Regions from separate parts of the Phreatobacter sp. GW821-FHT04C01 genome, predicted to be linked through region 1. Evidence: predicted binding sites of a transcription regulator. Region 1 holds the regulator's gene; the other holds the start of a gene.
What was found. The regulator PhoB, encoded in region 1, activates phosphate uptake and scavenging genes when phosphate is short. The targets are predictions, from matches to a motif close to TGTCATNNANCTGTCAT.

Region 1 (4,868 bases):
GTCGCCTGCGGCAGAATAGCCGAGTCGGCCGGCAAATGCTTGTCGGCGGTCCTGTCGCATCTCATCTAAGCAATTGAAGCCTTGCGTGATTCACCGTCATTGATGTGTCACGTCGCAAGCATAGAACCGTCGTCATATCAGGGTAGGGAAAAGCCCCCTTTTCCCTGCCCACCAGGAGACCCGCATGACCGAGCACATCGTCAGCGCATTCGAGAACGAGCTGAAAGGGTTGGCGCAACGCGTCGCCGAAATGGGCGGGCTGACCGAAAAGCAGATCGTCGGCGCCATCGACGCACTGATCCGCGGCGATGTCGCGCTGGCCTCGACGGTGCGCGCCGCGGACCCGACCATCGATGCGATGCAGCGCGAGATCGAGGAGGTCGGCATCCTGGTCATCGCCCGGCGCCAGCCGATGGCGATCGACCTGCGCGAGATCGTCGGCGCCTTGCGCATCGCGGCCGACCTGGAGCGGATCGCCGATCTCGCCAAGAACATCGCCAAGCGGGTCATCGCCATCAACGGCTCGATGCCGCTGCCCAAGGTGACCGGCGGCTTCGATGCTATGGCGCGCCTGGCGCTCGAGCGCATCAAGGAGGTGCTCGACGCCTTCGCGCAGCGCGACGTGGCTGCCGCCCTCGACGTCTGGAAGTCGGATGGCGACATCGACGCCCTCTACAATTCGCTGTTCCGCGAGCTCCTGACCTACATGCTCGAGGATCCGCGCAATATCGGCGCCTGCACGCATCTGCTGTTCTGCGCCAAGAACCTGGAGCGCATCGGCGATCACGCCACCAATATCGCCGAGACGATCTACTACGTGGTCAATGGCACGACGCTCGCCGAAGAGCGGCCGAAGCTCGACACCACATCGATCGTGACGACGGCCAGTTAATCGCGAAGGATAATCTCATGACCGCACGCATCATGGTGGTCGAGGACGAGGAACCGATCACCGTTCTCCTCCGCTACAATCTCGAAGCCGAAGGCTACCGCGTCGAAACGGTGATGCGCGGCGACGAGGCCGAGGTGCGGCTGCGTGAGGCGGTCCCCGATCTGATGCTGCTCGACTGGATGCTGCCGGGGCTGTCGGGCATCGAGCTTTGCCGGCGCATCCGGCTGCGCGCCGAAACCGAGCGGCTGCCGGTGATCATGCTCACCGCCCGCGGCGAGGAAGGCGAGCGGGTGCGTGGGCTCGCCACCGGCGCCGACGACTATGTGGTGAAGCCGTTCTCCGTCCCCGAGCTGCTGGCGCGAATCCGGGCGCTGCTGCGCCGGGCGAAGCCCGAGCACCTGTCGAGCCTCTTGAAGTCGGGCGATATCGAGCTCGATCGCGAGACGCGCCGGGTCCATCGCTCCGGCCGCGAGATCACGCTCGGGCCGACCGAGTTCCGGCTGCTCGAATTCCTGATGCAGTCGCCGGGCCGTGTCTATACCCGCGAGCAATTGCTCGACGGCGTCTGGGGCCGTGACGTCTATATCGACGAGCGCACGGTCGACGTTCATATCGGCCGCCTGCGCAAGGCGGTGAAGCGTGGGCGCGAGGCCGACCCGATCCGCACCGTGCGCGGTTCCGGTTATGCCTTCAACGAGCGTTTCGCCGGCGCGGCCTGAGGCTCTTGCCGGGCGGTCTTGGTCATCGCCCGGCCGCCCTTCCTTGCAGGATCATCCAAGCGCGTCGTTCAAACGATGCTGTGCTCGAACATCCTTGGCTCAAATCAGCTCAATTGTGCGATGAGCTTGCCGAGCACACGCTTGTAGTCGAGAAAATCGATGAAGATGCCGTGCGGCCCCGCATCCTTCGGTCGCGGCGCCGCGCAATGGCGGGCGATCTCCCGGCGGAAGGCGCTGGCCTTGTCGGGCGCGTCGCGACGGGCCGTCAGATAGGCCACAACCGCTCGCGCCTGCAGGTCGCGGCCGGGCCAGCCGATGCCGGCGCCTTCGATCATGCCGACGACGAACAGGTTGTTGTCGGCAGGCGGGAAAATGTTCAGATGCAGGTGCGGCGCCGGCGTCCGCCAGTTCAATTCAGCCGCGAGGGCCGCCTCGTCGAGAAACGGGAAGGTGATGCGGTAGCCGGTGGCCAGCAGTACGAGATCGACCTCGTCGGCCCGGCCATCTGTGAAGATGACGCGGTTGCCGTCGAGCTCCTCGATCGGCGGGCGGACCTGGATGTCGCCCTGGCCGAGATGCTGCAGCACCAGCGAATTGACCACCGGGGTGCGGTCATAGAGCCGGTGCATCGGGCGCGGCAGTCCGAAGTTTTCGGGCGCGCCGACGACGAAGCGCAGCACCGCCTCGTGCAGGATCGAGCGCAGCCGGCGCGGCAGCGCGAATTTCGCCTTGTGACTGGCTTCGTCGGCAGGCCTGCCGCGCAGGAATTTCGGGGTGAAGTGATTGCCCGAGCGGACCGACCACAACACTTTGGTGGCCCGGTGCACCGCGTCGACCGCGATATCGCAGCCGGTATTGCCCATGCCGACGATCAGCACCCGCTTGCCGTCGAAAATGGCGGCGTTCTTGTAGGTTTTCGAATGCATCAACTCGCCGGAAAAGCTGCCGGGGATCTGCGGCAGTTCCGGATCGGTCAGATGGCCGTTGGCGATCACCACGCCCTCGTAATCGCGGCTGCTCGCATCGTCGAAGGTCGCCTGCCAGCCATCCGCCCGGCGCGCCAGCCGGGTCACCGCCCGGTTGAAGCGGATCGACGGGTAGAGGCCGAAATGGCGGGCATAGCTCCTGAGATAGCCGAGCACCTGGGCGTGGTGGGGATAGGCCGGCCAGTCCTCGGGCATGGGATAATCGGCGAAGGCCGTGGTGGTCTTGGACGAGATCAGATGGGTCGAGGCATAGACGCCGCTCGACGGCGCGTCGTAGAGCCACTGGCCACCGATATCGGCATGGCGTTCGACCACCTCGAAAGGCAGGCCCGCCTCCTTGAACACCCGGACGGTGGCGAGCCCGGCCGGTCCGGCGCCAATGACGAGGAAGGTCATGACCGGGCCCTCGCCTGCCAGTAGCGGTCGAAGACCTCCGCCGCCGCCAAGGCCGGCACATAACCAAAGACGGTCTTCAGGCGGTCATTGGACAGAACCGGCCGGTATTGCAGGAAATTGACCTGGGCCGGGCCGAGCCGGGTCAGCGTCAGCTGGTTGGCCAGCCGCAGCGCGCCGCGCAGCAGGGCGGGCGGCAGCGGCCAATAGGGCTTGCCGATGCGCGCGGCGATCTCGGCGAGCGACAGGGTGCCGTCACCGGCGAGATTATAGATACCCGATGGGCTTGCCGGATCGGTCGCGCGGACCAGGGCAGCAATGACATCGGTCTCGCTGATCAGGCTGAAGGGCGTGGCGCTGCCGGCGAGGCCGATGACCACCGGGCGTTCGAAAATGGCGGTGATCTGGTTGCGGACACCGGGCCCCAGCACGGTGCAGGGGCGGAACACCACCTGTTCGAGCTCGGCATGGGTCGCGCGCGCTTCGGCGAGCAGTTCCTCGACCAGCCGCTTGTGGCGCGAATAGGGGAAGTCGTCATTGCCGCGCAACGGATCTGCCTCGCTGAGCGGCTGGGGATTGTCGCCATGATAGCCATAGGCCGCGCCGCTGGAGGTCACCACCAGGCGGGTGACGCCGGCGGCGAGGCAGGCCCTGACGACATTGCCGGTACCGACCACGTCGATGGCATAGTCGCGCTCGGGATCGCCGCCGGCAGCGACCACGGATGCCAGATGCACCACGACCCGCGGCTTGTGGCGTTTCATGAGCGCGACGAGCGAGCCGTCGCAGATGTCGCCGCGCTCATTGACGACACCAGGCACCGGTTGCGCCGGCGCGCGGATGTCGAGCCCGATGAGCGCTTCGCCACGCGAGGCCAGTTGCCTGACCAGGCCCTGGCCGATGAAACCGGCGGCGCCGGTCACCAGGATGCCCCGGTTCATTCCGCGGCCGCCTTGCTGTCGCGCCGGGTCCAGAAAGCCGCCAGCGCCCAGCCCGACACGATATGCCAGATGCCCCAGCCGGCCGCGATCAGGGCGGCGCCGCCCAGCGCGTCGAACTGGTTGAGAATGAGGGCCAGCCCCAGACCCGAATTGTGCATGCTCACCTCGATCGCCATCGCGCGGGTGTCGTAATCGCTGAGCCGCCAGAACCGCGCCGCCAGCCAGCCGATCGCGACCGCGATGGTGTTGTGCAGAATCACCAGGGGAATGATGTCGCTGACGAAGGTGAGGAAATAACGGCCATTGGCGGCGGTCGCCGCGACGATGAAGCCGATGAGGAAGACGAAGGAGGCGATCTGGAACGGCCGTTGGAGCCGCTCCGCCAGGCGCGGCCGGAAATGCACGGTCAGCATGCCGGCCGCCAGCGGCAGGCCCAGCAGCAGCACGGTGGTGCCGAGGAACGAAGCCGGTTCGATGCTGACCTGGCGCAGCAGCGCCGCGGTCGCCGGATTGAGGCCGGCCCAGAACAGGATGTTGAGCGGCGTGGTGACCACCGCCAGGATGTTGGAGATGCCGGTCATCGAGATCGACAGCGCGGTATTGCCGCGCGCCAGATGGGTCATCAGGTTGGAGATATTGCCGCCCGGGCAGGCGGCGACGATGATCATGCCCAGCGCCACGCTCGGCTGGGGTTTCAGGATCATGGTGATCACAAAGGTCACCGCCGGCAGGATCAGGATCTGCGCGACGAGGCCGGTGACCGGCGCCAGCGGCCGGGAAAAGACTTCGGTGAAGTCCTTCCAACGCAGTTCCAGCGCCACGCCGAACATGATCAATGCCAGGATCAGGTTGAGCGCCAGCTGACCCGTCGGATTGATCTGGATCAGAACGCTGTCGATCCCCATGCCGCTTCCCCCGGAGTGTCAGCCCGGGCGTC
Region 2 (4,868 bases), on a different contig from region 1:
CGTATTTTTCCAGGAGATCGCCGGCGAAGCTGTCGGGAACCTCGGCCAGGCCGAGCAGCAGGTGCTCCGGGCCGATATAGGAATGGCCGAAGGCGCGTGAGGCGATGAAGGCGCGCTCCAGCACCCGCTTGACCCGCGGCGACACGCCGACCTCCTTCTGCTTCAGCGGCGGTCTCGCCGCCGTCGCGGCCGCATGCCGCTCGATCTGCTGGCCGATCTCGGCCGGTGAAATCTTGAACTGCTTGAGAATGGCCAGCACCACATTGCTGTCGAGCAGGGCCAGGAGCAGATGTTCGGTATCGACCTCGCCCCGGCCCGACTGCACCGCGTTCTCGGCGGCGCGCTGCAGCAGCTCCTTGGCCTTGTCGCTGAACCGGCGCTCCAGGTTGCGCGCATCCCGCTCGGCGCCGCCGAACCCGCGCCGCGGCGTCGGCGCGGGCGGTTGCGGCTCCTCCTGCGGCTGCGACGACAAGCCGAACACGCCGTCACCGAACAGCGCCTCGAGCGGCGAGACATAGCGCTGGTGCCGGGTCAGCTGGGCGTAGTGATAATCGCAGACATCCAAGGCCCGTCTCTCGCCGTCCTGGACGACGGTAATGCGCACGGTTGCCGGCCGCTCGCCGCAGATGTCGCAAAGGGAATGGGACAAAGGCATATCATCCATCCTCGCCGCAGGTCACGAAGACGACGAATTAGATGAGCAAACCGTGGGAATGACAAGCACTATCCGGGCAACCCAGAAGTAATCGCCGACGCGAAAAGATCCGGATTTTATACAAATATTGGCGCCCACCGCCCGCCATTGCCGGCGCCTCGGCCGCTCAGGCGAAGAAGCGCGCGGGACGGAAGCTCTCGAGCTCGGGACGTTCCCTGCCCTTGACGATCTCGTCCGCGGCCATCGCCGCAAGGGCCGGCGCGAGCGTCGCGCCGCTATGGGTGACCATGACGTAATAGCCGGTGAGATACGGCACCGGACCGATGGCGGACAGGCCGTCCTTCGGAATCGGCCGCTGAGTGACGCGGGTCACCTCCGGCTTCAGCGGCGCGATGCCGGGCAGGATCCGGGTCAGGCGCTCGACGATCTCGGCGGCCTGCGCCATTCCCGGCTGCTCGGTGATCCCGGGCGTCACCATCGCGTCGGCCGGGCCCCAATGCACCATCAGCCGGCCGGCGCCGTCGGGGCGGAAATCGCAGAGCGGTGTCGCCACCACACGCTGGATCGCAGCCGGGACCGGCGGCGTGAACACCAGGAAGCCGACGGTCGGCGCCAGCGGCAGGTTGGGCGCGGTCCCGCCGATCGTGTCGTTCGACCAGCGCCCGGTGCAATTGACCACGACATCCGCCCCGAGCGTCTCGCCCGCCTCGGTGCGCAGGCCCCGGACCTTGCCGCCTTCCACGATGAGGCCTGCCACCTTCGTCTGCGTCCTCAGCCGCGCGCCCAGGCGGCGGGCGGCGCTCATCATCGCATGGGCATAGACCACCGGATCGAGCCAGCCATCGTCCGGGTACCAGGCGATCGGCGCATCGCCCACCGCCGCCGGATCGATATCGGGTTCGAGTTCGAGCAATTGCCTGGCGTCGATCCATTCCGCCGCATAGCCCCATTCCCTGAGACGGCGCAGCTTGGCGCGCTGGTCGTCCTGGCCGGCCGCCGCCCGCCATTCGACGCGGCCGCCGCCGTGCCACCAGGGCGTCGCCCCGAACTCGTCCTTCAAGGCCGCATGGGCCTTCATGCCTGACACGTTGAGATCGTGATAGGCGCGCGGCGCCTTGTTGGAGGAATTGGTCCAGGCGAAACTGATGCCGGAGGTTCCGCCGCCGACCCGTGTGGCCTCCACCACCGTGACCTTGGCTCCCGCCAGGGCGAGACGATAGGCGACCGAGGTGCCGAGAACGCCGGCGCCGATGACGATGATGTCGGCCATGATGTTTCCGTTCGAAGGGAATGACCGGGTCTGGAGACGGCGCCGGATCGGAGCAGGTTAGGATCGCGGCCGCGCTAGCGGCAATGCACGAGATCGCAATGGCGCTTCGCTTTGTCTGGCCGATCCCCCCACCCGAACGAGCGAAGCAGGTCGCGCGCCCCAGTCGGCGGAACGCGCAAGCCCTTTCGGCGGAGCCTTCGAAGCCCCCTCATCCGGCCTGGCGAGCCATCCTTCGGAGCGTCCGGACGATCGCGCCGTCACGCAGCTTTGGTCAGTTCCCCGCCGAGCCAGCCAAGCAGGCGATCGGCGATGTCACCGGCGCAGACCTCGGGATCATAGACGCCGACCAGGTCGGTCCCGTCGGCGGCAACCGAAGGAAACGGCCGCGCCAGCCGGCCCTGGCGAAAGCCGGCATCGTCGAGCCAAGTCGGGCCGACGATCACGCCCTGGCCCGCAACCGCCGCTTCCAGCGCCAGATAGAAATGGGCGAAGACCCGGGGCTCGCCGGCGAGGCCGAGGCCCGCCGCGGCAAGCCAGGCCTGCAGCTCGCCATGCCGCGTATCTGAGACCAGGAAGGTCTCGCCGGCCAGCGCCTCCAGCCCGCCGGCCGCGAGCCTTGCGGCCCGTTCGGGCGCGGCCAACAGCGTCAGCCGCTCACGCCCGAGCGCGCGCCTTTGCCAGCCCTGCGGAATGCGGTCGTGGCGAAGAATGGCGATATCGAAGGGGGCCTGCCGCCAGTCATCCGTGCTGTGCACGGGATGGACCCGGATCGGCCGTCCGCCGACCGCCTCCTGGGCCGCCACCAGCCGCGGCACCAGCCAGTGCATCGACAAGGTCGCATGGGCGACCACCGTCAGGATGCCCGTCGACTTCGGATCCGACGCCTCGTCGCAGGCCCGCCGCAAATGGCTGATGGCCAGGCCGACGGCGCGGGCCAGGTCCTGGGCGCCGGCGGTCGGCCGCAGCCGGTGCCCCGGCTCGAACAGCGCGACGCCCAGCTCATCCGCCAATTGGCCCAGATGTTTGCTGATCGCGCCCGGCGTGACGCCGATCTCCTCGGCCGCCCGCATCACATTGCCGTTGCGCACCACGGCCTCGAGCGCCCGCAGCGCCCGGAACGACGGAAGATGTTGCATCGCTCATCTTGCCAAAAGCTCACATACGACAGATTTAATGTCGCTTTTCGTCAATAACAAGATCGAATATCATAGTATTTGAGCGTCAATACTCAAACAAAACCAAAGATGATAGTTGCCGCACATGTCATCCATATGACATCGGCAGCCGGCGAAGGAGCATGGACCCCATGAGCGTGGCCCAAGGCGAGGCGAGAGTCGAGGTCAATGGTCGCTCCTACCGGGCGCCGCGCCGCCCGGTCGTGGTGATCTGTTATGACGGCTGCGATCCCGCCTATCTCGCCGATGCCGCGATCCGCGGCCTGACGCCGGCTTTGTCGGGCATGCTGGCCGATGGCTTTTATGCCAGCGCGCTGTCGGCCATGCCGAGCTTCACCAACCCGAACAATGTCTCGATCGTCTGCGGCGCGCCGCCGCGCGTCCATGGCGTCTCCGGCAATTACTGGTTCGACCGCGACACCGGACTGGAGGTCATGATGACCGATGCCGGACCGCTCAGGGCCGAGACCATCCTGGCGCGTCTCGCCGGCGCCGGCGTCAAGGTCGCCGCGGTCACCGCCAAGGACAAGCTGCGCAAGGTCCTGGCGGCGGGACTTGCCGGCCCGGGCCTGCCGGGTATCGCCTTCTCGGCCGAGAAGGCCGATACCTGCACCGTCGAAGACCATGGCCTGACCGCGGCCGAAGCGCTCGGCTCCTCCCCGGTACCCGACCAGTATTCGCCCGAGCTGTCGCTGTTCGTGCTCGATGCCGGCCTGCGCCTGCTCGCGCAGCGCGGCACCGAGCTCCTCTATCTCTCGCTGTCGGATTTCGTCCAGCACGCCCACGCGCCCGGCGCGCCGGCTTCGGACGACTTCATCCAGGCCGTCGATGCGCGCGTCGCCCGGTTCATCGCGGCGGGCGCCGTCGTCGGCATCGTCGCCGATCATGGCATGACCGACCTGTCGCTCGCCGACGGCAGTCCGAACATCGTCTATCTCGGCGACCTCCTCGACCGGCGTTTCGGCGCCGGGCGTTTCAAGGTGATCTGCCCGATCACCGATCCCTTCGTGCGCCATCACGGCGCGCTCGGCGGCTTCGTCCGCGTCCATGTGCTCGACGACAGCGATCCCCTGCCCTTGCGCGATTTCATCGCCGGCCTACCCGGCATTCACCTGGCGCTGACCCGCGACGAAGCCTGCGCCCGCTTCGACCTGCCGCCCGAGCGCGAAGGCGATGTCACGGTCGTCGCCGAAAAGGGCGTGGCGCTCGGCACGCGCCGGGGCGAACACCGCCTCGACGAGCTCGCCGGCGCCCGCTTGCGCTCCCATGGCAGCCTCGCCGAACGCCCGGTTCCCTTCGTGCTGTCGCAACCGCTCGACCCGGACTACCGCGCCCGGGCGCGGACCAGCCCGCTCTACAATTACGACATTTTCGACTTCGCCCTGAACGGAACGGAGCCCTCATGAGCCCGCAATCCAGCGATCCTTCCACGCGACCGCACCGCCGGGTCATCGCCGTCATGCTCGACGGCCTGAGGCGCGACTTCATCTCGCCGGACGCAACGCCGGCGCTTGCGACGCTGCGCGCCCGCGCCACCTGGTTCGACGCGCATCGCACGGTGTTTCCGAGCGTCACCCGGGTCGTATCCTCGTCCTTCGCCACCGGCTGCCTGCCGGCGCAACATGGCCTTGCCGGCAATACCGTCGCCCTGATCGAGGATGGCCAGCTGGGCCTGCACGACGTCGGCAAGCCGGAATTCGTCGAGACCAAGCGCCGGCTGACCGGGACGGTCCTGGCGCGGCCGACCTTGGCCGAGCGGCTCGCCGAG

Region 2: the regulator PhoB is predicted to act here: its motif matches at 3,187-3,203, upstream of phnA (phosphonoacetate hydrolase).

The regions. Positions count from the first base shown of each region.
Region 1 covers NZ_JBWKTP010000002.1:327,022-331,889, forward strand. The annotation lists gene AC07WJ_RS08465 (ATP-binding protein) at 1-19, shown strand, start outside; gene phoU (phosphate signaling complex protein PhoU) at 185-892, shown strand; gene phoB (phosphate regulon transcriptional regulator PhoB) at 910-1,611, shown strand; gene AC07WJ_RS08480 (flavin-containing monooxygenase) at 1,716-2,993, opposite strand; gene AC07WJ_RS08485 (SDR family oxidoreductase) at 2,990-3,931, opposite strand; gene AC07WJ_RS08490 (bile acid:sodium symporter family protein) at 3,928-4,836, opposite strand.
Region 2 covers NZ_JBWKTP010000004.1:386,550-391,417, reverse strand. The annotation lists gene AC07WJ_RS17720 (ATP-dependent Clp protease ATP-binding subunit) at 1-649, opposite strand, end outside; gene AC07WJ_RS17715 (NAD(P)/FAD-dependent oxidoreductase) at 822-1,925, opposite strand; gene AC07WJ_RS17710 (LysR substrate-binding domain-containing protein) at 2,183-3,061, opposite strand; gene phnA (phosphonoacetate hydrolase) at 3,232-4,506, shown strand; gene AC07WJ_RS17700 (alkaline phosphatase family protein) at 4,503-4,868, shown strand, end outside.